DNA from 3 places in the Ottowia sp. VDI28 genome. Region 3 is predicted to be linked to each of the others. Evidence: predicted binding sites of a transcription regulator. Region 3 holds the regulator's gene; each other region holds the start of a gene.

Region 1 (10,147 bases), 2.9 Mb from region 3:
CAAACCTGTTCAGGGTTGGCATCGGGATTGACCTTGGCCAGTGACACTTCAGCCACCACCGAGTACTCGCTGAACGTGCTGCAGCCCATGTAGTGGTAGACGGGTTGGCCGTTGTAGCTGAAGCGCGTGGTGCCGTCGGGCATGACGCCCTTGCCCTGGGTGGCGCGCACCGCCACGCACAGGTTGGTCTTGCCGCTCTTGCAGAACAGGCATTCGCCGCACTCGGCGGTGTAGAGCGGGATCACATGGTCGCCCGGCTTGACGCTGGTCACGCCTTCGCCGCACTCCACGACGATGCCCGCACCCTCGTGGCCCAGCACCGCGGGAAAGAGACCCTCGGGGTCATCCCCACTCAGGGTGAAGGCATCCGTATGGCATACGCCGGTATGGGTGATCTTGATGAGCACTTCGCCCTTTTTCGGCGGAGCGACGTCGATCTCGACGATCTGCAAGGGTTTGCCGGCTTCGAAAGCGACAGCTGCACGGGACTTCATGATATTTCTCCTTTGATTCAATGATTTGGCAATGGTTTGGGACAGCGCCTCTTGCCAAGCGCCCTACCCTCACCCCAACCCTCTCCCGCCAGCGGGAGAGAGAGCTAAAAGCGTGTTCACTTCAACGTTCCAAGTACTGCCGAAAGGCCGCGGAGCAAGCCATACCAGGGCCACCGCGGAGCGGGCTTGGCCCGGCCGCCGGAGGCGTCCCCCTGGGGGGAAGGCGCGCCAGCGCCTCAGGGGGGTCTCATTTGAGATAGCTGCGCACAAGTGAAGCCACTTCGTCTATCGCCTCGTGCGCTCGCGCATGGGCGGGGTCGTTCAGGCTGGCCACCTCGCAATCCGCATGGCCGAAGGATTCACGCAAGTGGCCTTCCAGCACGTCGGCCATCAGCCCGTTCACGGCGCCGCGCATGGCGGCCAACTGCTGCAGTACGGGGCCGCATTCACTGCCATCGGCAATGCTGCGCTCCAGCGCCTCGGCCTGGCCGCGGATACGGCGCAAGCGCGTGATGGCGCGTTTCTTGTCTTCATCGGAATGAGGCATGGGACATGCTCCTGATACTAAGGGGGAGTTTATTCCACAACGGCGTCAGTTCTAAAAAGACTTTTATTTCATCAAGATGCCCATTCCGGCCGTTACAGTGCGGTGCCATGGCAAGCCCTTCATTCGCTATGTTCATGCGCAGCCTCGGGCTGCAGGCCTGCACCGCCGTGATGGCCGTGGCTGGAGCGTCAGCTCAGGCCGCGCGGCCCATGAATACCGATGACGCGCGACTTGTCGACCCAAAGGCTTGCCAGGTTGAAAGCTGGGTTCGCAAGAATCAGGATTCGACCGAATTCTGGGCACAGCCGGCCTGCAACCCTACCGGCAATCTGGAAATCACTGCTGGCGGCGGGCACGCGCGCGGCGATGATGCAGGCAGCCAGAACAGCTGGGTGCTGCAAGCCAAGACCCTGTTCAAGCCCGTTGAAACCAACGGCTGGGGATGGGGCCTGGCAGCCGGTACGGTGCAGCATACCGGGCCGCCGAACGGGCGCGACTGGTACACCTATGTACCCGTGAGCCGCTCTCTCCTCGACGATCGCCTGGACCTGCACTTCAACATCGGCTGGCTGCGCGATGGGCAGTTGAAGCGGAACTTCATGACGTGGGGCATTGGATCGGAAGCGCAGATCAGTGACCGTATCTGGCTGATCGCCGAAACCTTCGGCCAGAACGAAGGCCGGCCGCTTTACCAAGCCGGAGTCCGCTACTGGATCGTGCCCAACCGTGTGCAGGTAGATGCCACCTACGGCAACCGCCTCGGCGGCGGAGAGCGCTGGTTCTCGCTGGGCTTGCGGCTGCTGTCGCCCGCTTTCCTGCCTTAGAAACTTGGCGCTCGCCGGCTCCAGCAGGTGACTGAGGGCCCCAGTGCGCTCTTGCGCCCGAACACTCCGAACAACCCTGTGGAAAAGATTTGCATAACCCCATGGTTATCCACAGACCAACCCCTTTTTCCTGAGTTGTTCCCTCCCGCCAAAAATCCTCAAGCCTTCTTTCCCACACCCTCGCATCGCATCTAACTCCTTGAGTTTCAATGCCATTTCATGGCTTTTCCACAAACCCACAGCCCTCTACTACAACGATCTATTTATATAAATAAGAAAAGAAGAAATACCAGGGAAACTAAAACGCGCCTCAAAATCTCCTCATCCCCCGGCCGGCGCCCTACTCACCCAACCCGATCGGTGCCGGCGCTTTCATCACGATGCGTGTAAAGAGCCGGTCGTACTCGGCTCCTGGCTCGTACCCGCCGGTAAGCGGGTCACGGTTTTTCTCGAAAGCATCGTCCAGCGCTTTCCATTCGGCGTCACTGAGCGCTTTTTCCGCTGCCGGCAATACCTCTTGCTCTTCCACGCGCATGTGCTCCAGGTACAGATCCACATACTTTTCGAACGCTTCGGTAAATGCCGGGCGTCGCGGCTCCCCAAGCAGTTCCCAGCCGAGAAGCAGTTGCTGGAGATCGCGCACCGCCTTTTCCGTGAACTCATGGTCGCGATTAAGGCGGGCAATAGCGTCCGCCGCACCTGGCGCATTTCTCAGCACGGCAGGAAACAGCAACTCGGTTTCCTTGGGGTGATGCAGGCGTTCGGGAAACTCGTCGATGTAGAACAGCATCGCGCGCAACACGTCGAAGAATTTCTTCGGATCGTCGCCGGGGCCGCGATCAACCATCATGCGCATTGACTGCAGCATGGCGGCCAGCGACGAATGTTCGTCGCGGATAATTTCCAGACTCCTGTGTCTCATAAGCTCTCCTTGAAGAAATGATTCGAGTCTAGGAACGGCCGCCTGAATCGCCCATGATGTGCATCAAGAAGATGCACAGAGCTCCCTGGAAGCTGGTTTACGGGGGCAGGCTGGCGAAGAGTGCTTGAAAAAATGGCCTTGAGCTTGACGTTGCCATCATGGCAAGGTTCAGAATCAATGCATCACTTCAAGGAGTCCAAGACATGAACCAAACTTTTTCTGTCACCGGCATGACCTGCGGCCATTGCGAGCGCTCTGTCACCCAAGCGGTGAAAAAACTCGATCCAGGGGCCGATATCAAGATCGACCGCGCGGCCAATCGCGTCGATGTGCAATCCAGCCAGCCTCGGGAAGCTCTGGCGGCAGCCATCGCCAGCGAAGGCTACAAAGTGGCGCCATGAGTACGCAGGCGCACTGCTGCTCGGAGGCTCGTTCGATGAACACGCCTACAGGCGATGATCTGCCGGTGGCCATCGGAAAGGCTGCCCAGGCTTCGGGTGTATCGGCCAAGATGGTGCGCCACTACGAGTCGCTTGGCCTGCTGGGCGAGGTCGGGCGCACCGATAGCGGCTATCGGCAGTACACCTCCGCCGATGTGCACACGCTGCGCTTCATCAAGCGGGCGCGCAACCTGGGCTTTTCCATAGCCGAGATCACTGAACTGGTCGGCCTCTGGCGCGACCGCGGCCGCGCCAGCGCCCATGTCAAGCAGATCGCGCAGCAGCATGTGGATGAATTGCAGGCCCGTATCGACGCCATGCAGGCCATGCAACGTACGCTGCAGAATCTGCTGCGCCATTGCCATGGGGATGACCGCCCTGATTGCCCCATTCTTGATGATCTCGCTGGAAATGATCCCCCTGAGGCGCTGCGCGCCTTCCCCCTAGGGGGACGCTGCCAACGGCCTGGCAAAGCCAGCTCCGCGGCAGCACTTGCATGGCTTGCTCCGCAGCCTTTTGAGCGTGGGGGTCATTTTTCATCGCCGGGCCGTTCCCAAGATGAAAAAGCCCCCCTGGGGGGCAGCGGACCTCGCGAAGCGGGGGAGCGTGGGGGTCATTTTTCATCGCCGGGCCGTTCCCAAGATGAAAAAGCCCCCTGGGGGGCAGCGGACCTCGCGAAGCGGGGGAGCGTGGGGGCCATTTTTCATCGCCGGGCCGTCCCGAGATGAAAAAAGTACCCCCTCGGGGGGCAGCGGACCCTGCGAAGCAGGGGAGCGTGGGGGCTTTTTTCATTCAACTTTACAAAGCGTCACCCTGCAGCCAAGGGACGGACACACACGGAGCTGAGACTCGCTTTCAAGCCAGCGGACTTGTTGAACAAGGATCCACTGGCCGGGCATCACTTGTTTTTCGAGTCTTTTTCTCTGCATGAAAGGAGAACCCTCATGACTCAGCATCCGAAACGCCTGTTCCTTGCAGGCCTGCTGGCCGCCACTCTGGGCGCTACCGCCATGGCCCAGACACCTCCCCCGCCGCGCCTGCGGCTGGTGAAGCACCCGCTCAACCTGCGGCGGGCAAGCAACGTCCTCACATGAACCCTGAGCAGTTCCGCCAGCGCATGGCCGAGCACCATGCCAAACGTATGAACGAGCTCAAAGCCAAGCTGCAGCTCACACCGCCCCAGGAAAACGCCTGGAACACCTATACCGCTGCCGTGCAGCCGCCCGCTCGCGAGGGGCACCAGCGCATGGACCGCGAAGCGTTCGGCAAGCTCACCACGCCCGAGCGCATCGACCGTATGCAGGCCATGCAAGCCGAGCGCCAAACCGCCATGCGCCAGCGCGGTGAGGCCACCAAGGCGTTTTATGCCCAGCTGACGCCCGAGCAGCAGAAGACTTTCGACAGCGAAACCCTGCGGCATGGCCGGCACGGCAAGCGCGGCCACGGACATCCCGGCGGCCACGGAATGAAGCACGGCTAAGCGATATAGCTCGTTTCACGAGAGGCGTCTGCCTCTCTGCAGAAGCGGACTCGGCCGTGGACGGTTTCGTTCACGGCTGAATCCGCTTTTGCTCATTTACAAGCATGTTCCGCGGGCAATTTGGGCTAAGCTGCCCCTATCGTGCCCGATCACTACCATTCCCCTCCTCTGCCACCCCGGCCTCCAGCCGGTACTCTTCGCCTGCCAGCCGTGCGCGGCGTTGAACTGGGGGCTCCCCTTCAGTGGCTGGCCCTGGGATGGCGCGATGTATGGCGCTGCGGCTTCTTGAGTGTCGCGCACGGTTTGGCGCTGGCGCTTTTCGGCGGCTTGCTGCTGTGGCTGGCGCATGACCGCTTCTGGCTGCTGGCAGGCGCGTTTTCCGGTTTTCTGGTGGTCGCTCCCGTGCTGGCTACCAGCCTGTATGCACTGAGCCGCGCGCTGGAGCGCGGTGAGCCGATCGGTGCTTCCACCATCGCCTTGACGTGGACACGCTGGCAATACTCGCGGTATGCCGTCCATGGCGGCTATTGGAGCATGGTGCGCTTCGGCCTGCTGCTCTCGCTGGCCGGTACTGGCTGGGTGCTGACCTCGGCGGCCCTCATCACTCTCCTTGCGCCGCAGCCTGTGCAAACCCCCATGGATTTCGTGCGCCACGTGATCCTGGCGCCTGGTGGCCATCTTTTCGAACTGTGGCTGACCATGGGCGCCCTGATGGCGGCTCCGCTCTTCGCTTCCAGCGTGGTGGCGATGCCCCTGCTGCTCGACCGCCGGGTGGATGTACTGCAGGCGGTGCTGACCAGTTGGCAAGCCGTATTGAAAAATCCGATCCCCATGGCCCTCTGGGCCGGACTGTTGATGGGTTTGACCCTCGTGGGCATGGCCACGGCCATGCTCGGCCTCATCGTGATCGTGCCCTGGCTCGGCCATGCCAGTTGGCACGCTTACCGGTCCCTGGTGGACGCCAGCAATCTCCCCGAGCGCCTGCTACCGGAGGGGGCCTGACATGTTTGGCTTCAACGAAGAGCAGATTGCCTGGTTCGGTCTCACGGTGGGCGTGGGCGCGTTCATGCTCTACATGCTGTTCATCATCGCCCAACTGGCCTGGGAATCGAAGGCTGGCAAATTTGGCACTTTCGTGATCTTCCTGGGCCTGGCTTTTGGCATGCTGGGCTTTGTCGTCAAGCTGGTTCTGGAGTGGTTCATGACCCGATAGGAGCAACCCTGTGGAAAAGATTTGCATAACCCCATGGTTATCCACAGACCAACCCCTTTTTCCTGAGTTGTTCCTACCTGCCAAAAATCCTCAAGCCTTCTTTCCCACATCCTCGCATCGCATCTAACTCCTTGAGTTTCAATGCCATTTCATGTCTTTTCCACAAACCCACTGCCCTCTACTACAACGATCTATTTATATAAATAAGAAAAGAAGAAATACCGGGGAAACTAAAACGCGCCTCACACATGCAAAACCCTCCGTTTGTGGCCGAGGTCAAGCGCGTTCCCGGTAGCCTTCGTCAAGGGGTGGGCGCCCTGGATTCCGGCTTTCGCCCATATGCGCTAACGTAAATTAGCGTATGCTCGAGCCATCAATCCGGATAGGTGGAAGATGGACCAAGAGCCAGAGCGAGTGAATTTGAGTGAAGACTGGCAAGTCATAGAGAGTCTATTGCCCGAGCATTGGCAAAGCCAGGCCAGGCAGTTAGGTGCGCTCAAGCGCACGCGAGGGGTGCGCGATGCGCGAATGCTGTTGCGGCTGATGCTGATTCACCTGGCGCAAGGCTGCAGCCTGCGGGAGACGGCAGCGCAGGCGCAACTGGCGGGTATAGCCCAGATCAGTGATGTCGCCTTACTCAAGCGCTTGCGCTCATGCGGTGCTTGGTTTGAATGGATGGCCGGGCAAGTCAGGCAAGCGCCTGAGCTGCAAGCACAGCCCCTGGCTGGGCAGAGCCTGCTGAGTGGGCGCAGATTGCGCGTGGTCGACGGCAGCGTGGTGCGCGAGCCGGGCCCCACGGGCTCGCAGTGGCGGCTGCACTATGCGATCGGCCTGCCCGATCTGCAGTGCCAGGAGGTTCACCTGGGCTCAGCCAGGCAGGGCGAGACACTCAAACGCTTTGAGGTGCGAGCGGGCGATGTGTTTGTGGCCGACCGTGGTTACGCGCATCCGGCGGGCATTGCCCACGTGCGCGCCGGTGGGGGCGATGTGCTGGTGCGGCTTAACCTGGTGACACTGCCTTTGTATGAGACTGGGGTGCCTGTTGCGAAGGCGCAAAAGCTTGATATTCTGGCTTGTGCTCGCACCGTTCAGATAGGTCAGCCCAAGGAGTTTGAGGCGTGTGTGCACCCCAAGGAGGGGGCCATTGTGCGCGGGCGCCTGTGCATCGCACGCAAAAGCCAGCAGGCTGCTGCCAGGGCACGCCAGCGCGTGCAGCGTGAGAGTCAGCGCAGTGGCACGCAGATGCAGCCGCAGACGCTGGAGGCGGCTGATTACGTCTTTGTCTTCACCAGTCTGTCGCAAGAGCTCAGTGCTCAGCAGGTGCTGCAGATCTACCGTCTACGCTGGCAAATCGAGTTGGAGTTCAAGCGGCTGAAGTCGCTCATCTCGCTGGGGCATCTGAAAAAGCACGATGAACAGGCGGCGCGAAGCTGGCTGCAGGGCAAGCTGCTGGTGGCCTTTCTGATCGCTCGCATGATTGCTCATGCCGAGCGCGTTTCCCCCTGGGGATACGAGATCGAGAAGATCGCGTACGACTGAGTCTTGGTGCCCTTGGCGAGAGACTTCGCTGATGCGCGAGTTGCTATGCCGTGCACTGACGCCTGCGATGAATCTGCGCGAGGCCATCCGGCAATGGCAATCTGTGCGCCAGCGCCTGGCTGAGTCGCCTCGACGGCGACGCTCTCAAAGAGTTGATTCGTATGACTTACTACGTTAGCGCATATGGGCTTTCGCCGGAATGACGGGGAAAGGAGCTTCCCTGTTCCGGGTTCGTGTGCGGGAAAGCGGCTTATCCCAGGCGGGTAGAATCCCGTAATGTCTGTCGCCCTCGCTGGAAATTCACCTGCCGCCTTCGAGATCAAAAGCGCCAGCCTGCCCCTTGTGGCCTTGCTGTTGAAATCAGCCGATCTGGCCTTGCTCGAGCGTGAAATGGTCACGCGTTTCGGCGATATTCCGGATTTTTTTGACAACGATCCGTTGATCATCGATCTGGCGCCGCTCAAGGCCTCTCAGCCTGATGCCGCCGTGGATTTCGAAGCGCTGTTGCCACTGCTTCGCACCTATCGCTTGCAGCCGATGGTCGTCCGGGGGGCAGTCCGGCGCAGATGGAAGCCGCTGCCGCCGCGGGCCTGGTACCCACGGCCGAAGCCGTGGTGCCGCGCCGCGCTTCCGCTCCGGAAACCGAGGCGCCGCCCAGGCCGCAATCAGAGGCCCAGGTGGTGGTGGCGCCTCCACCTGCGCCCGCCGAAGCCGAAGTGCGGCCCACTTCCGCGACCGAGCCTGTTCAACCGCTTTCAGCGTTGGTCATTGATCGTCCTGTACGATCGGGGCAGCAGGTATATGCCCGCGGGCGTGATCTGGTGGTCATGGCCATGGTCAATCCAGGCGCCGAAGTGATCGCCGATGGCCATATCCATGTCTATGCGCCTTTGCGCGGGCGAGCCATCGCCGGTGCGCGCGGCGATGGCAGTGCGCGCATCTTCGCGCTGGAAATGACTCCCGAGCTGATTTCGATCGCCGGCGTCTACCGCACCACCGACACGCCCCTGGCGCCTGAGGTGTGGGGCCGGGCGGCGCAGATCCATCTCACCAGCGATGATGAAGGCGACAAACTCATCGTTACCGCTATTTCCGGCTGACACCCTGGGTTGTCAGGTCTAATCCGGTTTGATTTTCAGAAAGACTATCACGCATGACCAAAATCGTTGTGGTGACTTCCGGCAAGGGTGGCGTGGGCAAGACCACCACCAGCGCCGCATTTGCTTCCGGACTGGCGTTGGCCGGGCACAAGACGGCCGTGATCGATTTCGACGTCGGTCTTCGCAATCTGGACCTCATCATGGGCTGCGAACGCCGCGTGGTGTATGACCTCATCAATGTCATTCAGGGCGAGGCCAACCTCACCCAGGCGCTGATCAAGGACAAGCAGTGCGACAACCTCTTCATCCTCGCCGCCAGCCAGACGCGCGACAAGGATGCGCTGACCCAGGAGGGCGTCGAGAAGGTCTTGAACGACCTGGCCAAGATGGATTTCGACTACATCGTCTGTGATTCACCGGCCGGCATCGAAACCGGCGCGCTGATGGCCATGCATTTCGCCGATGAAGCCCTGGTCGTGACGAACCCTGAAGTCTCCAGCGTGCGCGACTCCGACCGCATTCTGGGCATGCTGGGTAGCAAGACCAAGCGGGCCATCGAGGGCAAGGAGCCGATCAAGGAGCATCTGCTCATTACCCGCTACAACCCCAACCGCGTGGCGGACGGCCAGATGCTGAGCCTGGAAGACATCCAGGACATCCTGCGCATCAAGCTGATCGGCGTCATTCCCGAGAGCGAGGCCGTGCTGCAAGCTTCCAACCAGGGCCTGCCGGCCGTGCACCTGAAGGGCACGGATGTGTCCGGTGCGTATACCGATGTGGTGGAGCGTTTCCTGGGCAATGAAAAGCCCATGAGGTTCGTGGACGCCGAGAAGCCCGGCTTCTTCAAGCGCCTGTTTGGAGGAAAGTGAGCCCATGTCCTTTCTCTCCTTTTTTCTTGGCGAGAAGAAGAAAACCGCCAGTGTGGCCAAGGAACGGCTGCAGATCATTCTCGCGCACGAACGCTCAGGCCGTTCTGCCGCCGAGCCTGATTACTTGCCCGATCTGCAGCGCGACCTGATTGCCGTGATCAGCAAGTACATCAAGATCGACCAGAAGGACATCAAGGTCAACCTGGAGCGTCAGGATGACCTTGAGGTGCTGGAGGTGAAGATCGAGCTGCCGGAGAAAGCCTAGGAGCGTGGGCGGTAGAAGGCGTCGAAGCGAAACGTGCGAAAAACGAGGACAGCGAGGTAGTACCGAGAAGCCCATAGTGGATCTATGGGCGCAGGAGGTAATAGCGCGATGGACCGTTTTCTCGTGCGTTGCAGCCGACGTCCCTTCTGGCGCCCATGCTCCTAGGCCTTGCCTTCGTACTTCTGGCCGAGGGCCATGAGCTCCGGCGTCCCGATAGTCTCGTTCAGCTGATCGAAGTCCAGCATGCGGTCGCGCCAGGGCGCCGTGGTGCGGTTCTGGTGCAGATCGCCATAGTATTGGCGGAGCATGAACCCGGCGGCTCTTGCCGTTCCGCCCGGGAAGATCACGATGCGGTAGCCGATGGCACCCAGTTCGTCGGCGCTTTTCACGGGGGTCTTGCCGCCTTCGACCATGTTGGCCAGCATGGGAATGCGCGATGAGAAGCGTGCGCAGG
Region 2 (10,147 bases), 610 kb from region 3:
CATCGTCAAGGTGCCTTATTGCCTGCGTGTGTCGGAAGAAGTGAAGATCTACGAGAAGCTGATCCGCGAATCCTCGCTGGCCAAGGCCGTATGCGCGCCAGGCACGCTCAAGATGATGGCCCAGTTCGCGGTGCTCACGCGGCTGAAAGAGCCGGAAAACTCCAGCATCTTCAGCAAGATGCAGGTCTATGATGGCGAGAGCCTCAAGGACACCGACCCGCGCGCCAAGAGCTATCAGGAGTACCGCGACTACGCCGGCGTGGACGAAGGCATGTCGGGTATTTCCACCCGCTTTGCCTTCAAGATCCTCTCGAAGGTCTTCAACTACGACAGCACCGAAGTGGCGGCCAACCCGGTCCACCTGATGTATGTGCTGGAGCAGCAGATCGAGCGCGAGCAGTTCCCGGCAGAGCTGGAGACCAAGTACACCGGCTACATCAAGGAGTACCTGTCGCCACACTACGCGGAGTTCATCGGCAAGGAAATCCAGACGGCCTACCTGGAGAGCTATAGCGAGTATGGCCAGAACATCTTCGACCGCTACGTCACGTATGCGGATTACTGGATCCAGGACAGCGAATACCGCGACAACGATACCGGCGAAGTGTTTGACCGCAATGCGCTGAATGCAGAGCTGGAAAAGATCGAAAAACCCGCGGGCATTGCCAATCCCAAGGATTTCCGCAACGAGGTGGTCAACTTCGTGTTGCGCGCGCGCGCCAACAACCAAGGGAAAAACCCGAGCTGGACCAGCTATGAGAAGCTTCGCCTCGTCATCGAGAAGAAGATGTTCTCCAACACCGAGGAGCTGCTGCCCGTGATCAGCTTCAATGCCAAGGCCAACGCCGAGGACGCGCGCAAGCACGAGGATTTCGTGGCCCGCATGGAGTCCAAGGGGTATACGCCCAAGCAGGTGCGCCTGCTGTGCGAATGGTATCTGCGCGTACGCAAAAGCAGCTGATACAGCCAGCAGCCGAACGGCGCGCCGGCTAGCGCGGGCCATGCACAGAGGTATAGATGGCATTGCAAATCATCGACCGCAGGCTCGCTGGCAAGAACAAGTCGGTGGGCAACCGCGAGCGCTTCCTACGCCGCTACAAGGATCAGATCGCCGAAGCTGTACGGCGTGCCGTGGCCAAGCGCGACATCCGCCACATGGAGCAGGCCGAGAACATCACCATTCCCCGCAAGGACATCCGCGAACCCATGTTCGGCCATGGCCAGGGCGGTGTGCGCGACACCGTTCATCCGGGCAACAGCGAACATATACGCGGCGACCGCATTCCCAAGCCGCAGGGCGGCGCCGGGGAGGTTCAGGCTCTCAGGCCAGCGACAGCGGAGAAGGGGAGGACGACTTCACCTTCACGCTGTCCAAGGAAGAGTTCATGGAGCTTTTCTTTGAGGATCTGGCTTTGCCCCGCCTGCTGCGTACCCATATTGCCAGCGCGCTCCAGTACAAGATGCGCCGAGCCGGCTACAGCCATGACGGCACGCCGCACAATCTGGCGGTGGTCCGTACCATGCGGGGGGCACTGGGCCGGCGTATTGCGCTGACCAAGGCGCCGCACCATGAGCTGAAGGCCCTGCAGGAAAAACTCGACGATCTGCTGGCCCAGGACGATGGCACCAGCGAGGCCGTGGCTGAATTGCAACGGTACATTGATGCACTGAAGGCGCGCATCGACAAGGTGGCCTTCCTCGATCCCATCGATCTGCGTTTTCGCAACCGCACCAAGGTGCCGGAGCCCAGCAGCCAGGCGGTGATGTTCTGCGTGATGGATGTATCCGGTTCCATGGATCAGCACCGCAAGGATCTGGCCAAGCGTTTTTTCATCCTGCTCTACCTGTTCCTTACCCGGCACTACGAAAAGATCGACATCGTTTTCATCCGCCACCATACCCAGGCATCCGAAGTCAACGAAGACGAGTTCTTTCACTCACAGGAAAGCGGTGGCACGGTGGTCAGCAGCGCGCTGGTGCTGCTCGATCAGATCATCAATGCACGCTACCCCGCGGGTGATTGGAATATCTATGTGGCGCAGGCGAGCGACGGCGACAACTTCAGCGACGACAGCGTCAACTGCCGCAACTTGCTGGTCGACAAAATCCTGCCGCTGGCGCGCTACTTCGCCTATGTCCAGGTGGCGCAGGAAGAGCAGAATTTGTGGGAAGAATACAGCCAACTGACGCCTCTGTTCCCTCACTTTGCCATGCGCAAGGTGTCCGAACCGGGTGAGATCTATCCTGTGTTCCGTGATCTGTTCAAGAAGGAGGGGGTGTCCGTATGAATCTCTCCCAGTATCCTGTGTTGGCGCGCCGCCAAGGTTCTCATTCCTGGAGGCCACCCGCTCAGAGCGAACGCACGCCGCATGTTCCCACCACCCCGCTGCCCGCCGGCAAGCGGCCGGCCAACCCGTTGCCGGACTCCAGCGATTGGACTTTCGAGCTGATCGAGCGCTACCACTCGGCGATTGCCGCCACGGCCGAGCGCTTCGGCCTCGACACCTATCCCAACCAACTGGAGGTGATTTCGGCCGAGCAGATGATGGATGCCTATGCCAGCGTGGGCATGCCTGTGGGCTACCGGCACTGGAGCTACGGCAAGGAGTACCTGGCGACCGAGCGGCGCTACCGGCGTGGCCACATGGGCCTGGCGTATGAGATCGTCATCAATTCGAATCCCTGCATCAGCTATCTGATGGAGGAGAACACCACCGCCATGCAAGCGCTGGTGATTGCGCATGCAGCGTACGGGCACAACAGCTTCTTCAAGAACAACTACCTGTTCGGCATGTGGACGGATGCCGGCGCCATCATCGACTACCTGATCTATGCCCGGGATTTCATCGCGCAGTGCGAGGAACGGCACGGGCTGGACACCGTGGAACAATGGCTGGATTCCTGCCATGCCCTGTCCAACCTGGGGGTTGATCGATACCGCCGCCCGTCCAAGAAAAGCCTGGCCCGCGAACGTGCCGAGCGCGAGCAGCGGGAAGCTTACGCCCAACAACAGGTGAACGAGCTGTGGCGGACCCTTCCGGCGCGCCCGGGCAAGGACAATGCCACGCCGGAAATCGGACGCTTTCCGAAGGAGCCGGAAGAGAACATCCTGTATTTCATCGAAAAGAACGCTCCTTTGCTGGAGCCCTGGCAGCGCGAAATCGTGCGTATCGTGCGCAAGATTGCCCAATACTTCTATCCTCAGCGCCAGACACAGGTCATGAACGAAGGCTGGGCGACGTTCTGGCACTACACGCTGCTGAACACCATGTACGACGAAGGCTGGTTGACCGATGGCGTCATGATGGAGTGGCTTTCATCGCACACCAACGTTATCTACCAACCGCCAGCCGGGCACCGGGCCTACAGCGGCATCAATCCCTACGCGTTGGGATTCGCCATGTACCGCGATATCCGGCGCATCTGCCAGGCGCCCACCGAGGAAGACCGTCGCTGGTTTCCGGACATGGCAGGCACCCCTTGGCTGCCGGCTTTGCATCATGCCATGCAGAATTTCAAGGACGAGAGCTTCATCGGCCAGTTCCTCAGCCCGCAACTGATGCGCGACATGCGGCTCTTTGCGATCCACGACGATGCCAGGGAGCGCGAGCTGCTGGTCAGCGCCATCCACGACGAAGAGGGTTACCGCACCCTTCGCCAGACCTTGTCGCAGCAGTACGACCTGGGCGTGCGGGAACCCAACATCCAGGTCTGGAACGTGAATCTGCGCGGTGACCGTTGCCTCACGTTGCGCCATACCCAATACCGGGGGCGCCCCCTGGCCGACGATGCGCTGGAGGTGCTCAAGCATGTGGCGCGCCTGTGGGGCTTCGGCGTGCAGCTGGAAAGCGTCTCAGGCGACGGCGAAACACCGATCCTTCTGCACTCTGTGCCGCCTCCCACGATCTGAGAGGATCCCAAAAGCAGGAAAGCCAGGCGGGTCAGGTGGCGGCGTGCTTGGCGTGCGCTCCCTGCGCATTCTTTTCCGTCCGCAGCCAGAGGCCATGCGCTTCCACCGCGTACCACAGCACCCAGCCGCAGGCCAGGCTCAGGGCCCAACTGGCTACCAGCCCTGCGGCATGAGCCGGCACATTGGTGGGCCACAGCTGCATGACCAGTGCATTGACCGCCATGCTGACCGGATAGTGCAGCAGGAAGACGGCATACGATACTTTCGCCAGCCACTGCATCAAGGGGTTGAGCCGTGAGCGCGCCAAGGTCCAGCGGTACGGCTGCCAAAGCAATATCAGTGCAGTCAGCCCCGCCAGCGCGATGCGGTCACGCCACTCCAGCGCCAAGGCCGCGGCCAGCAGCAGGCCGACCAGGGCGGTGGCTCCGACCTTTCCGCCCGGCATCGACGTGCTGTTCGCGCCCCAGGCGGTCAGCACGCCGAGCGCGTAGGCCCCAAAGAAGTAAGGCGCCCAGATGTCTCCGCTGCTGTCCAGGTTGAACACGCATAGTGACGCCAGTGCCGTGCCCACTAACAGCGCCAGGGACCAGAGTTTGTGGGCATTTTTTGTCGTCAGCGCGGCGAGCAATGCCAGCAAGGCAAACAGCTGCAAATCCATCGCCACATACCAGACGCCGGCACTGAGCGCAGGCTGCTCGAGCACATCCTGCAGCATCAGGGCATGCGCCAGCGCTTGAGGCAATGTCGGCGCCGCGGGGGTGTCCGCGTCGCTCATCAGAGCGCGTGCCAGCGCCGCGCAAAGCATGGCCGCCAGCATCGCCACAAGATAGGGGGCGCCAGCCGCTGGTACCGCTGCCACACACGCTGCGGCCAGGCTTGCAGCGTCACGCGCGGGGCATCAGGCTGCGGCCAGAGGCTGCGCGCGGCCAGAAAACCCGCGATGACCAGAAAGACCTGCACGGCCATCAGCGCGCGCGTATTGAGCCAGTGCAGCAGATCCGGCGCGACGCGTTCGACCTGGGGAGCCAGCGGCCCGTAGTGCACCAGATGGTGCCACACGATGAGTTGCGAGGCGCCTGCCTTGCCCCAGGAGATCCAGGGCAGGGGGGCTGGGCGGGAGGGGAGACGCATAAGACAAAAAACCGAAGTGGCCAGGGGCCTGTTCAACCTGATTTATTCCAGAAACAAGGCCGGATCGACCATGGCCCGGTTGAGGCTGATCGACCAATGCAGATGAGGCCCGGTCACGCGGCCGGTGGCGCCCACGGCGCCCACACGCTGTCCGGTGGCGACCTTGTCGCCGGGTTGTACGTCGATGCGGCTCAAATGGCACATCATGCTGAGCAGGCCGCCTCCATGGTCGAGCCAGACCGTGTGGCCGTTGAAAAAATAGTCACCCGTGTCGATCACGGCGGCGGGCAGGGGAGATATGACTGGCGTACCGGTGGGCGCCGCGATGTCCATGCCGCTGTGCGGATTGCGCGGCTTGCCATTGAAGATGCGGCGCAGCCCGAACGAGCTGCTGCGGCGGCCCGGCACTGGTTGGCGCATTTTGAACTCGGTGGGCAATGATTCACTGAACGTGGCAATCACACCGGCCTGGTGCGTGCGCTCTCGTTCATAGCGCTTCAGATCTTCGGGAGAAAGATCTACCGTACGCGGCGCCACTTTCAGGCGCTGCTCGCTGTAGCGCTTGCTGCCAATCACATATTCCGTCTTGCGGGACGCTCCGGCATCATGCACTTCGATGCTCGCCTGTCCAGGTTCGGCGGAGAGGGGGATGCCTACGAGCGCGGTCCAGACAATAGGGTCGCCGACGACCAGCAGCGGCACGCCACCCGCGGTGGCGCGAGGGCGTTGCGCGGCAGGGCCCAGATCGATCCTGGCCACGCCGCCGGGGACAGCCGACGCGTGCGGCCAGACCTGCGGATCAGCGGCGAATGCCGCCCGAGGCAGGCCTAAAGCCATCCCCGCCAGCAAGGTAAGGCGGCGCGCATGATCGGGTACGGACTCAAGAGGGAATTTCATCTGAAGGCTGGCGTCAAGCTGGCGCGGGGAATCTTCGATCTTATGACCGTTGTGTAAATCTCGCTTTCATCCAGCCGTATCTCCTCGTATCTCATTGGCTTGATATGAGTCAAAACGCCGTTCCTGTTGCAGCTTGATACTTCGGCTCACTCAATATCCAGGCAATAGCGGCAGGCATCATGGGCATTCTTCATTGGGTTCCAGAGTTGGACACGGGCATCGCGGAGATCGATGTCCAGCACAAACGGATCGTGGACTACATCAATAGGCTCCATGAGCTGAAAGACACGCATGACCGCGACGTGCTGGGCGACGTGATTGCCGAAACCGTGGACTACACCATCTCTCATTTCGCCTTTGAAGAAAGCATGCTTGAGAACGCCGGCTACATGTTTGCCGGCCCGCACAAGAAGGTGCATGAGCTTTTCACACGCAAGGTGGCCGAGATGCAAAGCCGTTTCGATAGCGGCGAAGACGTCACCAATGAGCTGCATGGCATGCTCTCGCGCTGGCTGTTCAACCACATCCGCAACGAGGACCACGGCTACATCGACTCGGTGAACGCCTATCTGCGCATGGTGACCCACCGGCGCGACGTCGAAAAGGAGCGGATGAGGGCCGAGGTGCTCCGGGAATTGAGCGGACAGAAGAAGCGAGGCTGGCTGGCGCGCCTGTTCAGTGCCTGATCGTCTCCTGGTTCATGCGGGCGCATACGGCGCGAACCGCCGTGCGTTCGGGTCGATGCTTAGGGGCCGTCCGAGCGCGGGGAAGGCGCGTTGCACGCAGTTTTCGCGGTCGCATACCTTGCAGCCGGAGCCGATCGGCACGGCGCGCTCAGGAGCATCCAGTCCAAGTCCATCCCCGTAGACCAACCGGTGGGCATGACGTGCATCACATCCCAGCGCCACCGAGAAAATGCGCCGCGGGGTGCCGTAACCGCCACGCCGGTGCTCCACCGTGCGGGCAATCCACAGATAAGTGCGCTCATCCGGCATCCGGGCCAGTTGGGTCAGGATCTTGCCCGGCTGAGAGAACGCGTCGTACACGTTCCAGAGTGGGCAGGTGCCGCCCGTACGCGAAAAATGGAAGTCGACCGACGATTGGCGCTTGGACATGTTGCCGGCCCGGTCCACCCTCACAAAAAAGAACGGAATGCTGTGCAGCGAAGCGTGGCGCATGGTCGAGAGGCGGTGCCCCACGGTCTCGAACCCCACGCCAAAGCGCTCTCCCAGCAGATCGATGTCGTAGCGCAACTCATCGGCGGTCTCCTGAAACAGCCGGTTCGGCAGCAGCAGCGCACCTGCGAAGTGATTGGCGAAGCCAATGCGGGCCAGGGCGCGGGCTTCGCCGCTGCCGAAATTGGCTGCATTGGTGAAGCCGTCGATGGTCGGTTCTGACTCCAGCAGCGCGAGCTGAATACCCAGCTGAAACGCTTGCTGGCCGGCGCTCAGGCCCGCCGCCAGGCGCAACTGGTGGCTTCTGCGCTCGAGCAGGCGCAGGGGCTGCTCGATCGCGGGCGAACCAGGGTCTCGCCGCACGAGAATGCCATGGTGGGTGCGTAGCCTGAGCTCCAGCGCTGTCACCAGTTGAGCCGCGTGCGACGCATACGGCTCGACGTCTTCCAGTTGCAACTGCAAATAGAGCTGCTCGGCTTGCTCATCCAGCAGGGCCAGGTGCTGATGGCCTGCGTAAAAGAACTCGCGCACTTCCTCATAGGGCTGCACCGGTGCGGAGGGGCTATGCGCTGCGTCGTCGTTGCCGGTGTTTTCGGCGATCACCGACAGGCGATCCTCCGCCGCGCGAATGCGCTTGTGCATGTTCAACAGAACGTGCGTGGCCGCGGGCAACTGCTGCGCCAGGATGCGGGTCTCGGCCAACGGTACCTTGTCGCCATCGGGCATGTCGGCCAGGGCGCTGCGCAACTGGCCCAATTGCCGCGCTTGCGAATCTTCCGAAAACTGCTGAAGATCTATGCCGAAGGCCGCCTGCAGCCGCAGCAGCACATTGACCGTGAGCGGCCGCTGGTTGTTTTCGATCTGGTTCAGATAACTGGGCGAGACTTTCAGCGCCTGCGCCAGCGCCGCCTGAGTCAGGCCGCGCTGCTCCCGCAGCGTCTTGAGGTGTGCACCCATGAAAGCTTTGCTCATGTTTGCAAACATCGCAAATTTACATGCGCAATCCGCATAAATCTTTCTCCTATCGGTTGCGAATGTTCGCTGTTTTTGCGAAGATTGTAAATATAGATACGACAGGGACCCCCACATCATGGCTTTCGATTTCGGAGATCTGCAGCGCTGGCGCCTCGCGGCCAGCAAGTCGGCCCCTCAGGGCAATCTGGAGAATTTGAACTGGAGCACGCCTGACGGCATTACCGTCAAGCCGCTCTATACCGCCGAGGATGTGAAGGACCTCCCGTACGCCAATACGCTGCCGGGCTTCGAGCCGTTCCTGCGCGGCCCCCAGGCCACCATGTACGCGGTGCGGCCCTGGACCATCCGCCAGTACGCAGGTTTCTCCACCGCCGAGGAAAGCAACGCCTTCTACCGCAAGGCGCTGGCCGCCGGGGGGCAGGGCGTCAGCGTGGCGTTCGATCTGGCCACCCACCGCGGCTATGACAGCGATCACCCGCGCGTGACGGGCGACGTGGGCAAGGCCGGCGTGGCGATCGACAGCGTGGAAGACATGAAAATCCTGTTCGACGGCATTCCGCTGGACAAGGTCAGCGTGTCGATGACCATGAACGGTGCCGTGCTGCCCATCCTGGCGGGCTATGTGGTGGCGGCCGAAGAGCAGGGTGTTCCGCAGGACAAGCTCGCGGGGACGATCCAGAACGACATCCTCAAGGAGTTCATGGTTCGCAACACCTACATCTATCCGCCCGAGCCCAGCATGCGGGTCATTGGCGACATCATCGAGTACACGGCGCAGCACATGCCCAAGTTCAACTCGATCTCCATCTCCGGCTACCACATGCAGGAAGCCGGCGCCAACCAGGCGCTGGAAATGGCTTTCACCCTGGCGGATGGCAAGGAGTACGTGAAGACCGCGCTCGCCAAAGGCATGGATGTCGATGCCTTCGCCGGCCGGCTTTCGTTTTTCTGGGCGGTGGGCATGAATTTCTACCTGGAAATCGCCAAGATGCGCGCCGCGCGCCTGCTGTGGTGCCGCATCATGAAGGAGTTCAACCCCAAGAACCCCAAGAGTCTCATGCTGCGCACGCACAGCCAGACCAGCGGCTGGAGCCTCACTGAGCAAGACCCCTACAACAACGTCGTGCGCACCACCATTGAGGCCATGGCGGCGGTGTTCGGCGGCACCCAGTCGCTGCACACCAACAGCTTCGACGAAGCCATTGCGCTGCCCACCGAGTTTTCTGCCCGCATCGCGCGCAACACGCAGCTCATCATCCAGGAAGAAACGCACATCACCAACGTGGTTGACCCCTGGGCCGGCAGCTACATGATGGAAAAGCTCACCCAGGACATGGCCGATGCCGCCTGGGCCATCATCGAGGAAGTCGACGCCATGGGCGGCATGACCAAGGCCGTGGATTCCGGTTGGGCCAAGCTCAAGATCGAGGCTGCCGCCGCCGAGAAGCAGGCGCGCATCGATTCAGGCAAGGATGTGATCGTCGGCGTCAACAAATACAAGCTGGCCAAGGAAGACCCGATCGAGATCCTGGAGGTAGACAACGTGAAGGTTCGCGAGGCACAGATCGCGCGCCTGAATGCCACCAAGCAAAAGCGCGATGCGGCCCGTGTACAGCAAGCGCTGGAAACCATCACCCAAATCGCTGAAACCGGTCAAGGCAACCTGATGGCCGCCGCCATCGATGCCATCCGCGCCCGTGCCACTGTGGGAGAGGTTTCCGACGCCATGGAAAAAATCTTTGGGCGCCACCGCGCCGATACGCAGAAAGTGACCGGCGTGTACGCCGCGGCCTACGACAGTGCCGAAGGCTGGGACAAGCTCAAGCAGGAAATCGGCGATTTCGCCGAGGCTGAAGGCCGCCGTCCGCGCGTGATGATCGCCAAGCTGGGTCAGGACGGACATGACCGCGGTGCCAAGGTAGTGGCCACCGCCTTCGCCGACCTGGGTTTCGACGTGGATATCGGCAGCCTGTTCCAGACACCCGAAGAGTGCGCCCGCCAAGCCATCGAGAACGACGTGCACGCCGTGGGCGTCAGCACCTTGGCGGCTGGCCACAAG
Region 3 (10,147 bases):
GAATGACATCAAGCGGGTCATCGCCTATTCGACGCTGTCGCAGCTTGGCTACATGACCGTGGCCCTGGGCGCGTCGGCCTACTCCGTGGCGGTGTTTCACCTTATGACGCACGCGTTCTTCAAGGCGCTGCTGTTCCTCGCGGCCGGCTCCGTCATCATGGGCTTGCACCACAACCAGGACATCCGCTGGATGGGGGCCGTGCGCAAGTACATGCCCATCACCTGGATCACTTTCCTGCTGGGCTCCCTGGCGCTGATCGGTACGCCGTTCTTCTCGGGCTTCTACTCGAAAGACGCCATCATCGAGGCGGTCCATGCCAGCCACTTGCCTGCAGCCGGTTTCGCCTACTTCGCCGTACTGGCGGGGGTGTTCATCACCGCGTTCTATTCGTTCCGCCTTTATTTCCTGGTCTTCCACGGTAAAGAGCGCTACGACCAGAATCCTGACGCGCACCATGATGATCACCATGCCCATGACGACCATCATGGCCATGACGAGAAGCCGCACGAAACGCCCTGGGTGGTCTGGCTGCCGCTGGTGCTGTTGGCCGTGCCCTCGGTCGTTATCGGTGCCATGACACTGATGCCGATGTTGTTCGGTGATTTCTTCAAGGGCGTGATCTTTGTCGATGGTACGCGCCATCACGCGATGGCCGAGCTGGCAGAGGAAATCCATGGCTGGGTGCCCATGGCGCTGCACGGCTTTACCGCGCTGCCGTTCTGGCTGGCACTGGCGGGTGTGGCGGTCTCGTACTACATGTACATGATCAATCCGGCCTTGCCGGCGCGTATCAAGCGCATGTTCCAGCCCATCTATACGCTGCTCGAGAACAAGTACTACATGGACTGGATCAACGAGAACGTGTTCGCCCGCGGCGCGCGCGTCATCGGTACCGGCCTCTGGAAAGGTGGCGACCAGGCGTTGATCGACGGCGCCGTCGTCAACGGCTCCTGGAAAATCGTGGGTTGGATCTCCAGCGTGGTGCGTCGCCTTCAGTCTGGCTATCTCTACCAGTACGCGCTGGTGATGATTCTGGGTATCTTCGTGCTGATGACGTACTTCGTCTGGCTCAACAAGTAAAAAAGGGACACCAAGAAAATGGGTTGGTTGAGCCTTGCCATCTGGACACCGATCGTATTCGGCGTCATATTGCTGGCGTTCGGCCGGGAGAGCCAAGCGCAGATGGTGCGCTGGTTGGCGCTCATCGGGTCGCTCGTCAGTTTCCTAGTCACGTTGCCGCTGTACTCGGGCTTCCAGCTCGGCACGGCGCAAATGCAGTTCGTCGAGAAAGCGCCGTGGATCACGCGCTTCAATGTCAATTACCACCTGGGCGTCGACGGCATCTCGCTGTGGTTCGTGTTGCTCACGGCCTTCATCACGATCATCGTGGTCATCGCCGGCTGGGAGGTCATCCAGCGCAAGGTCAACCAGTACATGGCGGCCTTCCTGATTCTCTCGGGCCTGATGATCGGCGTCTTCTCGGCACTCGACGGCGTGTTGTTCTACGTTTTCTTCGAAGCCACGCTGATCCCGATGTACCTCATCATCGGTATCTGGGGCGGTCCGAACAAGATCTACGCGGCCTTCAAGTTCTTCCTGTACACGCTGCTGGGTTCACTGCTGACGCTGGTGGCATTCATCTACCTGTACACCCGCTCGGGCGGCAGCTTCGATATTCTGGCTTGGCATGCGCTGCCGCTTTCCGAGACCGCGCAAACCCTGCTGTTCTTCGCGCTGTTCGCGGCTTTTGCCGTGAAGGTGCCGATGTGGCCGGTGCACACCTGGTTGCCCGACGTGCACGTGGAAGCGCCTACTGGTGGTTCTGCCGTGCTGGCGGCCATCATGCTGAAGCTCGGTGCCTACGGTTTCCTGCGCTTCTCGCTGCCCATCACGCCTGATGCTTCCCATAAATGGGCCGGGCTGATGATCACGTTGTCGCTCGTGGCCGTTATCTATGTCGGTCTGGTGGCACTGGTCCAGAAGGACATGAAGAAGCTCGTGGCCTACTCGTCGGTAGCGCACATGGGTTTCGTCACGCTGGGTTTTTTCATCTTCAATGACCTTGGCATCACGGGTGGCCTGGTACAGATGATCGCGCACGGTTTTGTCTCCGGTGCCATGTTCCTGTGTATCGGCGTGCTGTATGACCGGGTGCATTCACGCGAGATTGCAGCCTACGGTGGCGTGGTCAACACCATGCCGCGCTTCACAGCGTTCGCGCTGCTGTTCTTCATGGCCAATTGCGGCCTGCCGGGCACGGCGGGTTTCGTGGGCGAGTGGATGGTGATCCTGGGTGCCGTCAAGGCCAACTTCTGGATCGGCCTGCTCGCGGCGACAGCTCTGATCTCCGGTGCGGCCTATACCTTGTGGATGTTCAAGCGGGTCTATTTCGGCCCCGTGACGAATGACCACGTGCGCAAGCTTTCGGATATCAACGCGCGTGAATTCCTCATGCTGGGCTTGCTGGCACTGGCGGTATTGGCCATGGGCGTGAACCCCAAGCCTTTCACCGACGTGATGGACGCTTCGGTGGCAAACCTGCTGCAGCAGGTGGCGGTATCCAAACTGAATTGAGGACCAGGAGATGATTGACAGTTTCAGTTGGATATCCATTTACCCGGAGATCGTGCTGCTGGTAATGGCGTGCGTGATCGCCCTGGTGGATTTGCTGGACAAGGGCGTGCGCCGCACGGCTACGTACGTCCTGTCTGTCTTGACGCTGCTTGTGCTGGCGGTGCTGACTGGCCTCTATGCCCTCGAAGGGCAGACCGTCTACGGTTTCGGCGGTATGGTGGTGAGCGACTCCATGGCCAACTGGCTCAAGTGCTTTGCCTCGCTGGCCACTGCTGTGACGCTGGTCTATGGCCGGACCTACATGCGCGACCGCGGCGTGCTGCGCGGTGGCGAGTGGTTTACGCTGAGCCTGCTGTCGCTGGTGGGTATCTTCGTGATGATTTCCGGCAACAACTTCCTGCTCATCTATCTGGGCCTTGAGTTGTTGACCCTGTCCAGCTACGCCATGGTGGCCTTGCGCCGCGACCACACGGTGTCCGTGGAAGCCGCCATGAAGTATTTCGTGCTGGGCGCCATGGCCTCCGGCTTCCTGCTGTACGGCCTGTCCATGCTCTACGGTGCCACTGGCACGCTTGACATCGGCTCCGTCTTCAAGGCCGTGGCTTCAGGCCAGATCCGCCATCAGGTGTTGGTGTTCGGCCTGGTGTTCGTGGTGGCCGGCTTGGCGTTCAAGTTTGGCGTGGTGCCTTTCCATATGTGGATTCCTGATGTCTATCAGGGGGCTCCTACGGCGGTCACGCTGACCATCGGCTCCGCACCGAAGCTCGCGGCTTTCGCCATCGCTATCCGCCTTCTGGTCGAAGGGCTTCTGCCACTGGCCTTCGATTGGCAGCAGATGCTCGGTTTGCTGGCCGTCGCGTCGCTCCTGGTGGGTAACCTGGCAGCCATCGCGCAGACCAATTTGAAGCGCATGCTGGCTTATTCCACGATCGCTCAGATGGGCTTTGTGCTGCTGGGCCTGATGTCGGGCGTGGTCAATGGCAACGCGCTGTCAGCGGCTAACGCCTATAGCTCGGCCATGTTCTACATGGTGACCTATGTACTGACGACGCTGGCGAGCTTCGGGATCATTCTGCTGCTTTCCCGCGAGGGGTTCGAAAGCGAAGAGATCGTCGACCTCGCAGGTCTCAACCAGCGCAGCCCGCTGTATGCCGGCATCATGGCTATTTGCCTTTTCTCGCTCGCAGGCCTGCCGCCGCTGGTGGGCTTCCAGGCCAAGTTGTCCGTGCTGCAAGCGCTTATCAGCACCGGTCAGTCGCTTCATATCGGCTTGGCGGTGTTTGCCGTGCTGATCTCGCTGGTGGGGGCTTTCTACTACCTGCGCGTCATCAAGGTTATGTACTTTGATGAGCCGGTGAGCGCATCGCCTATTACGGCACCCGCCGACATGCGTGCCTTGCTGTCGATCAATGGTGCTTTGGTGCTGGTGCTTGGTATCGTTCCGGGCGCATTGATGACGTTGTGCGCCAAGGCCATCGTGCAAATGCTGGGAACGTAAGGCAGCCTCGCTGTCTCTCAACAGGATGTCCCAGAGCTTTGCCATTTGGCTATTGATCCTGCTGGCTTTTGTGGCTGCCAATCTGCCGTTTCTGAACCAGCGCCTGCTGTCTGTCTATCCGCTCCGTGGCGGCAAGTCGCTGGCTTGGCGCTTGGCTGAACTGGTATTTTGGTACTTCGTTATCGGCGGCATTGGTCTGGGGTTGGAGCAGAGCGCCGGCCAGATTTCGCCGCAGGGGTGGCAGTTTTACGCCATCACGGGAGCGCTGTTTCTGACTTTGGCGTTCCCGGGCTTTGTCTACCGCTACCTGCTTCGGCGGGGCCGGTAATCCTGCAAATCCTGCCAGACCGTGCAAATGGAATGGCAGCAGAATGCACCTGCCAGCATCGCTTCCAGGATAATCCCTCCATGAGCTCCGATCCCCATCTGCAAGAAACCCGCGTCAGTAGCGAAGAAGTGCTGCGTGGCGGCTTCCTGCAGGTTTTGCGGGACACGGTGCGCCTTCCCGATGGCGCGCAAACCTACCGCGAATACATTGTTCATCCGGGCGCGGTGATGATCATTCCGCTGATCGAAGCCGAGGACGGGAGCGTGCGCGTGTTGATGGAGCGCCAATACCGCTATCCGGTGGGGAATGTCATGATCGAGTTTCCCGCCGGCAAACTCGATGCAGGTGAAGCGCCGCTGGTATGTGCCCAGCGCGAGTTGCGGGAAGAGACCGGTTACACCGCTCGCCAATGGGCGCGTGCAGGGAGATTACATCCGGGTATTTCATATTCCACCGAGTTCATCGAAATCTGGTTTGCCCGCGGCCTCTCAGAGGGCAAGTCCCAGTTGGATGAGGGGGAGTTCCTGGAAGTTTTCAGCGCCACGCCGCAAGAAATTCTTGACTGGTGCCGCAACGGCCAGATCACGGATGGCAAGACCCTGACCGGCGCGCTGTGGCTGCAAAACGTCCTGGCTGGCGCCTGGACGCTCGAATGGCGGGAAGCTTAAGTCATGAAGGTATTGGATCTTCAGTGCCATCACGGACACGTTTTCGAGGGCTGGTTCGCTTCGGAAGACGATTTTCAGCAGCAGGTATCCAGTCAGTTACTGACGTGCCCCATGTGCGGCGATACCTCGGTGAGCAAGCTACCTAGCGCCCCGCGTTTGAACCTGGGCGCTTCCGGGGCGCCTGTGACCGCTGAACCCTCCCAAGCCTCGCCGGGTGGGGCAGGAGCGTCTGAACCGGTGGCTGCACTGCCGCCAGCTTCACTGCAGGCCGCCTGGATGCAGATGGTGCGCCGCGTGATGGCCAACACCGAAGACGTGGGCGAGCGCTTCGCGGAAGAAGCTCGCAAGATTCACTATGGGGAGTCGGACGAGCGGGGTATCCGAGGCCAAGCTACTCCAGAGGAAACCGAAGCCTTGCTGGATGAGGGCATTGCAGTCGTGCCGCTGCCCGTGCCTCCGGGATTCAAGGATACGTTGCAGTAAAGCCGGCTGACGAGACTAGAGGCCTATTGCGGCGGCGTTTTGCGACGGCCTACCGCCTGGCCTATTGCGGCGTGATCACTTCTCGCAGCGCCTGGGTGTTCAGAATACGCACATGCCGCTGCTTGACTTCCACCAGGCCGTCTTCGGCAAACTTGGAAAAAGCCCGGCTCACGGTTTCCAGCTTGAGGCCCAGGTAGCTCCCAATTTCCTCGCGGGTCATGCGGAGAATCAGTTCCGACTGCGAAAAGCCTCGTGCGTGTAGCCGCTGCACCAGATTCAGCAGAAAGGTGGCCAGGCGCTCTTCGGCCCGCATGCTGCCAAGCAGCAGCATCACACCGTGTTCGCGCACGATTTCGCGGCTCATGATCTTGTGCACATGGCTCTGCAGCGCTGGCACTTCGCGCGAGAGCTCTTCGATGCGGTCGAACGGCATCACGCAGACTTCAGCATCTTCCAGCGCAATGGCATCGCAGGTATGGTGATCGTCCACGATGCCATCGAGGCCGATGATCTCGCCGGCCATTTGAAAACCTGTGACCTGATCGCGGCCGTCTTCGGAAGCAATGCAGGTTTTGAAGAAGCCCGTGCGTATGGCGTAGAGCGCTGAAAAGGGTTCTCCATTGGAGAACAGGGAGGCGCCCCGCCGGATTTTGCGCCGAGTGGCTACGAGTTCGTCCAACCTGTCGAGATCACTGCCCGACAAGTCCATGGGCATGCACAACTCACGCAGGTTGCAGTTGGAGCAGGCTACTTTGATGGCTTGAGGAGTCATTGTGGTGTCGGCGTGCGCACTAGGGCGAACTAGGGCGAGATGGTGGGCGAAGTGGTCGGCGAGGTAGTAAAGCGATGACTCATTGTAGGCTGCCCAGCGAATTGATCCACCGCAAACCTTGCGGCAATGGCCTCCATCTCTTGATCGGGATCAAGGAAATTTCATCTTTCCTGCGCGACCATCGACTCTGCTATCGAGGATATCTCCTGAATGACTACTGTGACCCCAGAATTGCTCCAGCGTTTCGATGTGCCTGGCCCGCGCTACACATCCTACCCCACGGCGGACCGGTTCGTGGAGGCGTTTGGCCAGGCTGACTATGTGCAGGCCCTGGAGCAGCGGCGCCATGGCCCCGCGGCCATGACGCTGCCGCTTTCGCTCTATGTGCATATTCCGTTCTGTGAGTCGCTTTGTTATTACTGCGCCTGCAACAAGATCATTACCAGGCACCATGAGCGCAGCGCGCCTTATCTGAGTTATTTGAGCCGCGAAGTCGATCTGCACGTGCAGCGCATCGGCCACGGGGTCAACGTGAGCCAGTTGCATCTGGGCGGCGGCACGCCTACGTTCTTCAATGACGGCGAGCTGGGCGGGCTGATGGGCATGCTGCGGCAGAATTTCAATCTAGTGCCCGGGGGGAGTACTCGATCGAGATCGATCCCCGGACCATTGACGAGGAGCGCCTTCGCACCCTGGCGCGCCTGGGCTTCAACCGCTTGTCCTTCGGAGTGCAGGATTTTGATCCAGACGTGCAGAAGGCGGTGCACCGCATCCAGCCCGCGGAGCAAGTGTTTTCCCTGGTGGCGGCGGCCAGGCGTATCGGCTTTGAGTCGATCAACGTCGATCTGATCTACGGCTTGCCCAAGCAAACCCCCGAATCTTTCGATCGCACGCTGGCGCAAGTGGCCGAATTGCGGCCTGATCGCATCGCTCTTTACGGGTACGCTCACCTGCCGGAGCGCTTCAAACCTCAGCGGCGCATCATTGCGATCGATCTGCCGGGGGCCGGCAACAAAGTGGCGATGCTGGCACGCGCACTCGCCGCGTTCGAGGCGGCAGGGTATATCTATGTGGGCATGGACCACTTCGCGTTGCCGAACGATTCCCTGGCTGTCGCCAAGCGGCAGGGCCGGTTGCATCGGAATTTCCAGGGCTATAGCACTCAGCCTGACTGCGACCTGATCGGCCTGGGCGTATCAGCCATCGGCAAAATAGGCGCGGTCTACAGCCAGAACGCCAAGACACTGGAAGAGTATCAGGACGCGCTCGACCATGGGTTGCTGCCTGTGGCCCGGGGTCTAGCTGTCTCACGAGACGATCTGGTCCGGCGTTCGATCATCATGGCACTGATGTGCCAGGGACGCTTGCACTTCGAGGCTATCGAGATCGCGCACCTCATCGATTTCAAGCGCACCTTTGCCGCTGAGCTGGAAGTGCTGCGCGGCATGCAGGCGCAGGGGCTGGTAGAGTTGTCTGATTCCGGTATTGAGGTGACCCCCATGGGGTGGTTCTTCGTGCGGGGTGTGGCGATGGTGTTCGACAAATACCTGCAAGCCGATCGCACGCGGGCGCGTTTTTCGAAGATCATCTGACGAGCTCGTAGATACGTTTTAAACAGGTTCCGAGGAGTAGCACCCGGAATGTCGTCATTCATATGCTGACGTCACTTGCGCTCACAGCTTTCGGCATGGGACTGGCCGGCGGTCCGCATTGCATTGCCATGTGCGGGGCCGCTTGCGCCGGTATCGGCCAAACCGCCGGAGCGCGCAGCACTTCGGCGATGAGCCTGTTCCAGGCTGGGCGCATCATCGGGTATGCCACGCTCGGTGGCCTGGCCGCCGCTTCATTGCAAGGCATCGGCTGGCTGACCACACAGAGCGCCGCAATCCGTCCTGTGTGGACTCTGCTCCACGTGGCGGCCGTCGTGATTGGTCTGCTGCTGCTGGTGCAGGCCCGCCAGCCGGTATGGATCGAGCAGGGCGCGCGCCGGATCTGGGCGGCGGTTCGCGGCTTCCAGCAAAAGCGCGGGCGCAGCGCGCCATTGATAATCGGCGCGCTCTGGGCCTTCATGCCCTGCGGCCTGCTGTATTCCGCCTTGATGGTGGCCGCTTTGGCCGGCAGCGTAGCCGGTGGCGCCGTCACCATGGCGCTCTTCGCGCTCGGCAGCAGCGTGTCGCTGATGCTCGGCCCCTGGCTGCTGTTGCGGCTGCCCGCGAGTATCAGGGAGAGTGGGGCGTGCGCCTGGCTGGCTTGGCCCTGATGGCGGCTTCAGGCTGGGCGCTGTGGATGGGCCTGGTGCACGACCAGGCTCCCTGGTGCGTTACACCGACGTAATACCCTTGTAGAGCATGTATGCCCCCAGCAGGTACAGAATGCTGGCAAAGGCGCGCTTGAGCTTCTTGACCGGCAGTGCGTGCGCAGCGCGTGCGCCCTGCGGCGCCATCAGGACGCTGAAGCAGGCGATGACCACCAGCGCAGGTAGCCACAGGTAGCCGAAGGAGTAGGGCGGGAGTCCCTCGATATTCTGGCCGGAGACGATATAACCGATCACATTGGCCAAGGCAATCGGAAAACCGAGCGCGGCGCTGGTGGCCACCGCGTTGTGAATGGCCACGTTGCACCAGGTCATGAAGGGCACGCTGACGAAGCCGCCACCAGCGCCGACCAGCCCTGACAGAAGGCCGATCACGCCGCCCGCGCCCAGCAGTCCCGCGGTGCCGGGAATCTGCCGCGTAGGGGCCGGTTTCTTGTCGAGAAACATCTGCGTCGCGGAAAATCCCACAAAGGCCGCGAACACCAGCGCCAGTATGGAACCTTTGAGAATGGCGAAAATTCCGAGGCTGGCAATCATGGCGCCCAGTACGATGCCGGGTGCCAGCGCCTTCACGATGTCCCAGCGCACAGCACCTCGCCGGTGGTGCGCGCGCACGCTGCTGATGGAAGTGAAAATGATGGTGGCCATGGATGTGGCAATGGCCATCTTGACCGCCAGGCCCGGCGCCACGCCGCGCGAGCTGAGGATCGCCGAGATGAACGGCACCATGATCATGCCGCCGCCAATACCCAACAGCCCAGCCAGAAAACCGGTGCAGATGCCAAGCAGGGCAAGTTCTACGATCAGCAGCGGTTCGATAGGCATGGCGGGAAAATGAAAAAAGCCCTCACACTCCCTGAGAAGGCTTTTCAGCAAGAATAAGGTGTCTGCGAATGCCGCCGAACCGTCATCCTGAACGCAGGGTTCAGGTGGGCGAGGTCAGACTGATCTTGGGTTCATCTGACGCGAGATGATCACGCTGACCAGACAATGTTCCAAGCCCGTGCTCAATGAGCATTGGTTCAAGGAAATATAAAGTCCGGCGCGCATCGCAGACAAGAATATTCTACCCCCTGAGGCGCTTGCGCGCCTTCCCCCAGGGGACATCACCAGCGGCCTGGCAAAGCCAGCTCCGCGGTGATTCGGGCATGGCCTGCTCCGCGGCCTTCTGATGTTGTGTTTCCGTCATTCCCGCGCAGGCGAATACGAGGGGACTTCCCACTTACCAGGAACGGCGTCGAAGCGCCAAGATTGAGGTGCGAACGTCAATCTAAAGAGTAAGGAGAAGTCCCATGAGTGAGATTACACGAGTTGGAGTGGATCTGGCCAAGAACTTGATTCAAGTGCATGCGGTGGATGCTCAGGCAGGTGTGTTGGTGCGCCGAGCGCTAGCGCGGCGAGGTTTCCTGCCCTGGTGCGCGAAGTTGCCTGCCGGTTGTTTGGTGGTGATGGAGGCGTGTACTGGAGCGCATCACTGGGCACGCCGGCTCAGCCAGCTTGGTTTGCAGG

What was found. The regulator FNR, encoded in region 3, switches genes on or off when oxygen is low (the NO sensors DNR and NnrR bind a similar motif). The targets are predictions, from matches to a motif close to TTGATNNNNATCAA.
Region 1: WJU18_RS00290 (hemerythrin domain-containing protein) is a predicted target of FNR. The motif match lies at 2,841-2,854, and genes of this name have one in related genera.
Region 2: WJU18_RS16700 (bacteriohemerythrin) is a predicted target of FNR. The motif match lies at 6,038-6,051, and genes of this name have one in related genera.

The regions. Positions count from the first base shown of each region.
Region 1 covers NZ_CP149820.1:58,592-68,738, forward strand. The annotation lists gene WJU18_RS00275 (S-(hydroxymethyl)glutathione dehydrogenase/class III alcohol dehydrogenase) at 1-494, opposite strand, end outside; gene WJU18_RS00280 (metal-sensing transcriptional repressor) at 742-1,041, opposite strand; gene WJU18_RS00285 (hypothetical protein) at 1,149-1,865, shown strand; gene WJU18_RS00290 (hemerythrin domain-containing protein) at 2,206-2,787, opposite strand; gene WJU18_RS00295 (heavy-metal-associated domain-containing protein) at 2,991-3,188, shown strand; partial or broken gene cueR (Cu(I)-responsive transcriptional regulator) at 3,224-3,643, shown strand; gene WJU18_RS00305 (hypothetical protein) at 4,172-4,321, shown strand; gene WJU18_RS00310 (Spy/CpxP family protein refolding chaperone) at 4,318-4,707, shown strand; gene WJU18_RS00315 (DUF2189 domain-containing protein) at 4,849-5,709, shown strand; gene WJU18_RS00320 (DUF2788 domain-containing protein) at 5,711-5,920, shown strand; gene WJU18_RS00325 (IS4 family transposase) at 6,314-7,459, shown strand; partial or broken gene minC (septum site-determining protein MinC) at 7,736-8,559, shown strand; gene minD (septum site-determining protein MinD) at 8,613-9,428, shown strand; gene minE (cell division topological specificity factor MinE) at 9,433-9,693, shown strand; gene WJU18_RS00345 (isocitrate lyase/PEP mutase family protein) at 9,855-10,147, opposite strand, start outside.
Region 2 covers NZ_CP149820.1:3,532,689-3,542,835, reverse strand. The annotation lists gene WJU18_RS16730 (PrkA family serine protein kinase) at 1-961, shown strand, start outside; partial or broken gene WJU18_RS16725 (YeaH/YhbH family protein) at 1,018-2,288, shown strand; gene WJU18_RS16720 (SpoVR family protein) at 2,285-3,910, shown strand; gene WJU18_RS16715 (acyltransferase family protein) at 3,942-4,769, opposite strand; gene WJU18_RS16710 (hypothetical protein) at 4,685-5,041, opposite strand; gene WJU18_RS16705 (peptidoglycan DD-metalloendopeptidase family protein) at 5,084-5,938, opposite strand; gene WJU18_RS16700 (bacteriohemerythrin) at 6,118-6,624, shown strand; gene WJU18_RS16695 (short-chain fatty acyl-CoA regulator family protein) at 6,637-8,085, opposite strand; gene scpA (methylmalonyl-CoA mutase) at 8,204-10,147, shown strand, end outside.
Region 3 covers NZ_CP149820.1:2,921,940-2,932,086, forward strand. The annotation lists gene nuoL (NADH-quinone oxidoreductase subunit L) at 1-1,081, shown strand, start outside; gene WJU18_RS13970 (NADH-quinone oxidoreductase subunit M) at 1,100-2,575, shown strand; gene nuoN (NADH-quinone oxidoreductase subunit NuoN) at 2,586-4,073, shown strand; gene WJU18_RS13980 (DUF2818 family protein) at 4,099-4,401, shown strand; gene WJU18_RS13985 (NUDIX domain-containing protein) at 4,482-5,069, shown strand; gene WJU18_RS13990 (DUF1178 family protein) at 5,073-5,552, shown strand; gene fnr (fumarate/nitrate reduction transcriptional regulator Fnr) at 5,614-6,324, opposite strand; partial or broken gene hemN (oxygen-independent coproporphyrinogen III oxidase) at 6,535-7,916, shown strand; gene WJU18_RS14005 (sulfite exporter TauE/SafE family protein) at 7,979-8,584, shown strand; gene WJU18_RS14010 (sulfite exporter TauE/SafE family protein) at 8,645-9,463, opposite strand; RNA gene ssrS (6S RNA) at 9,519-9,699, opposite strand; gene WJU18_RS14020 (IS110 family transposase) at 9,931-10,147, shown strand, end outside.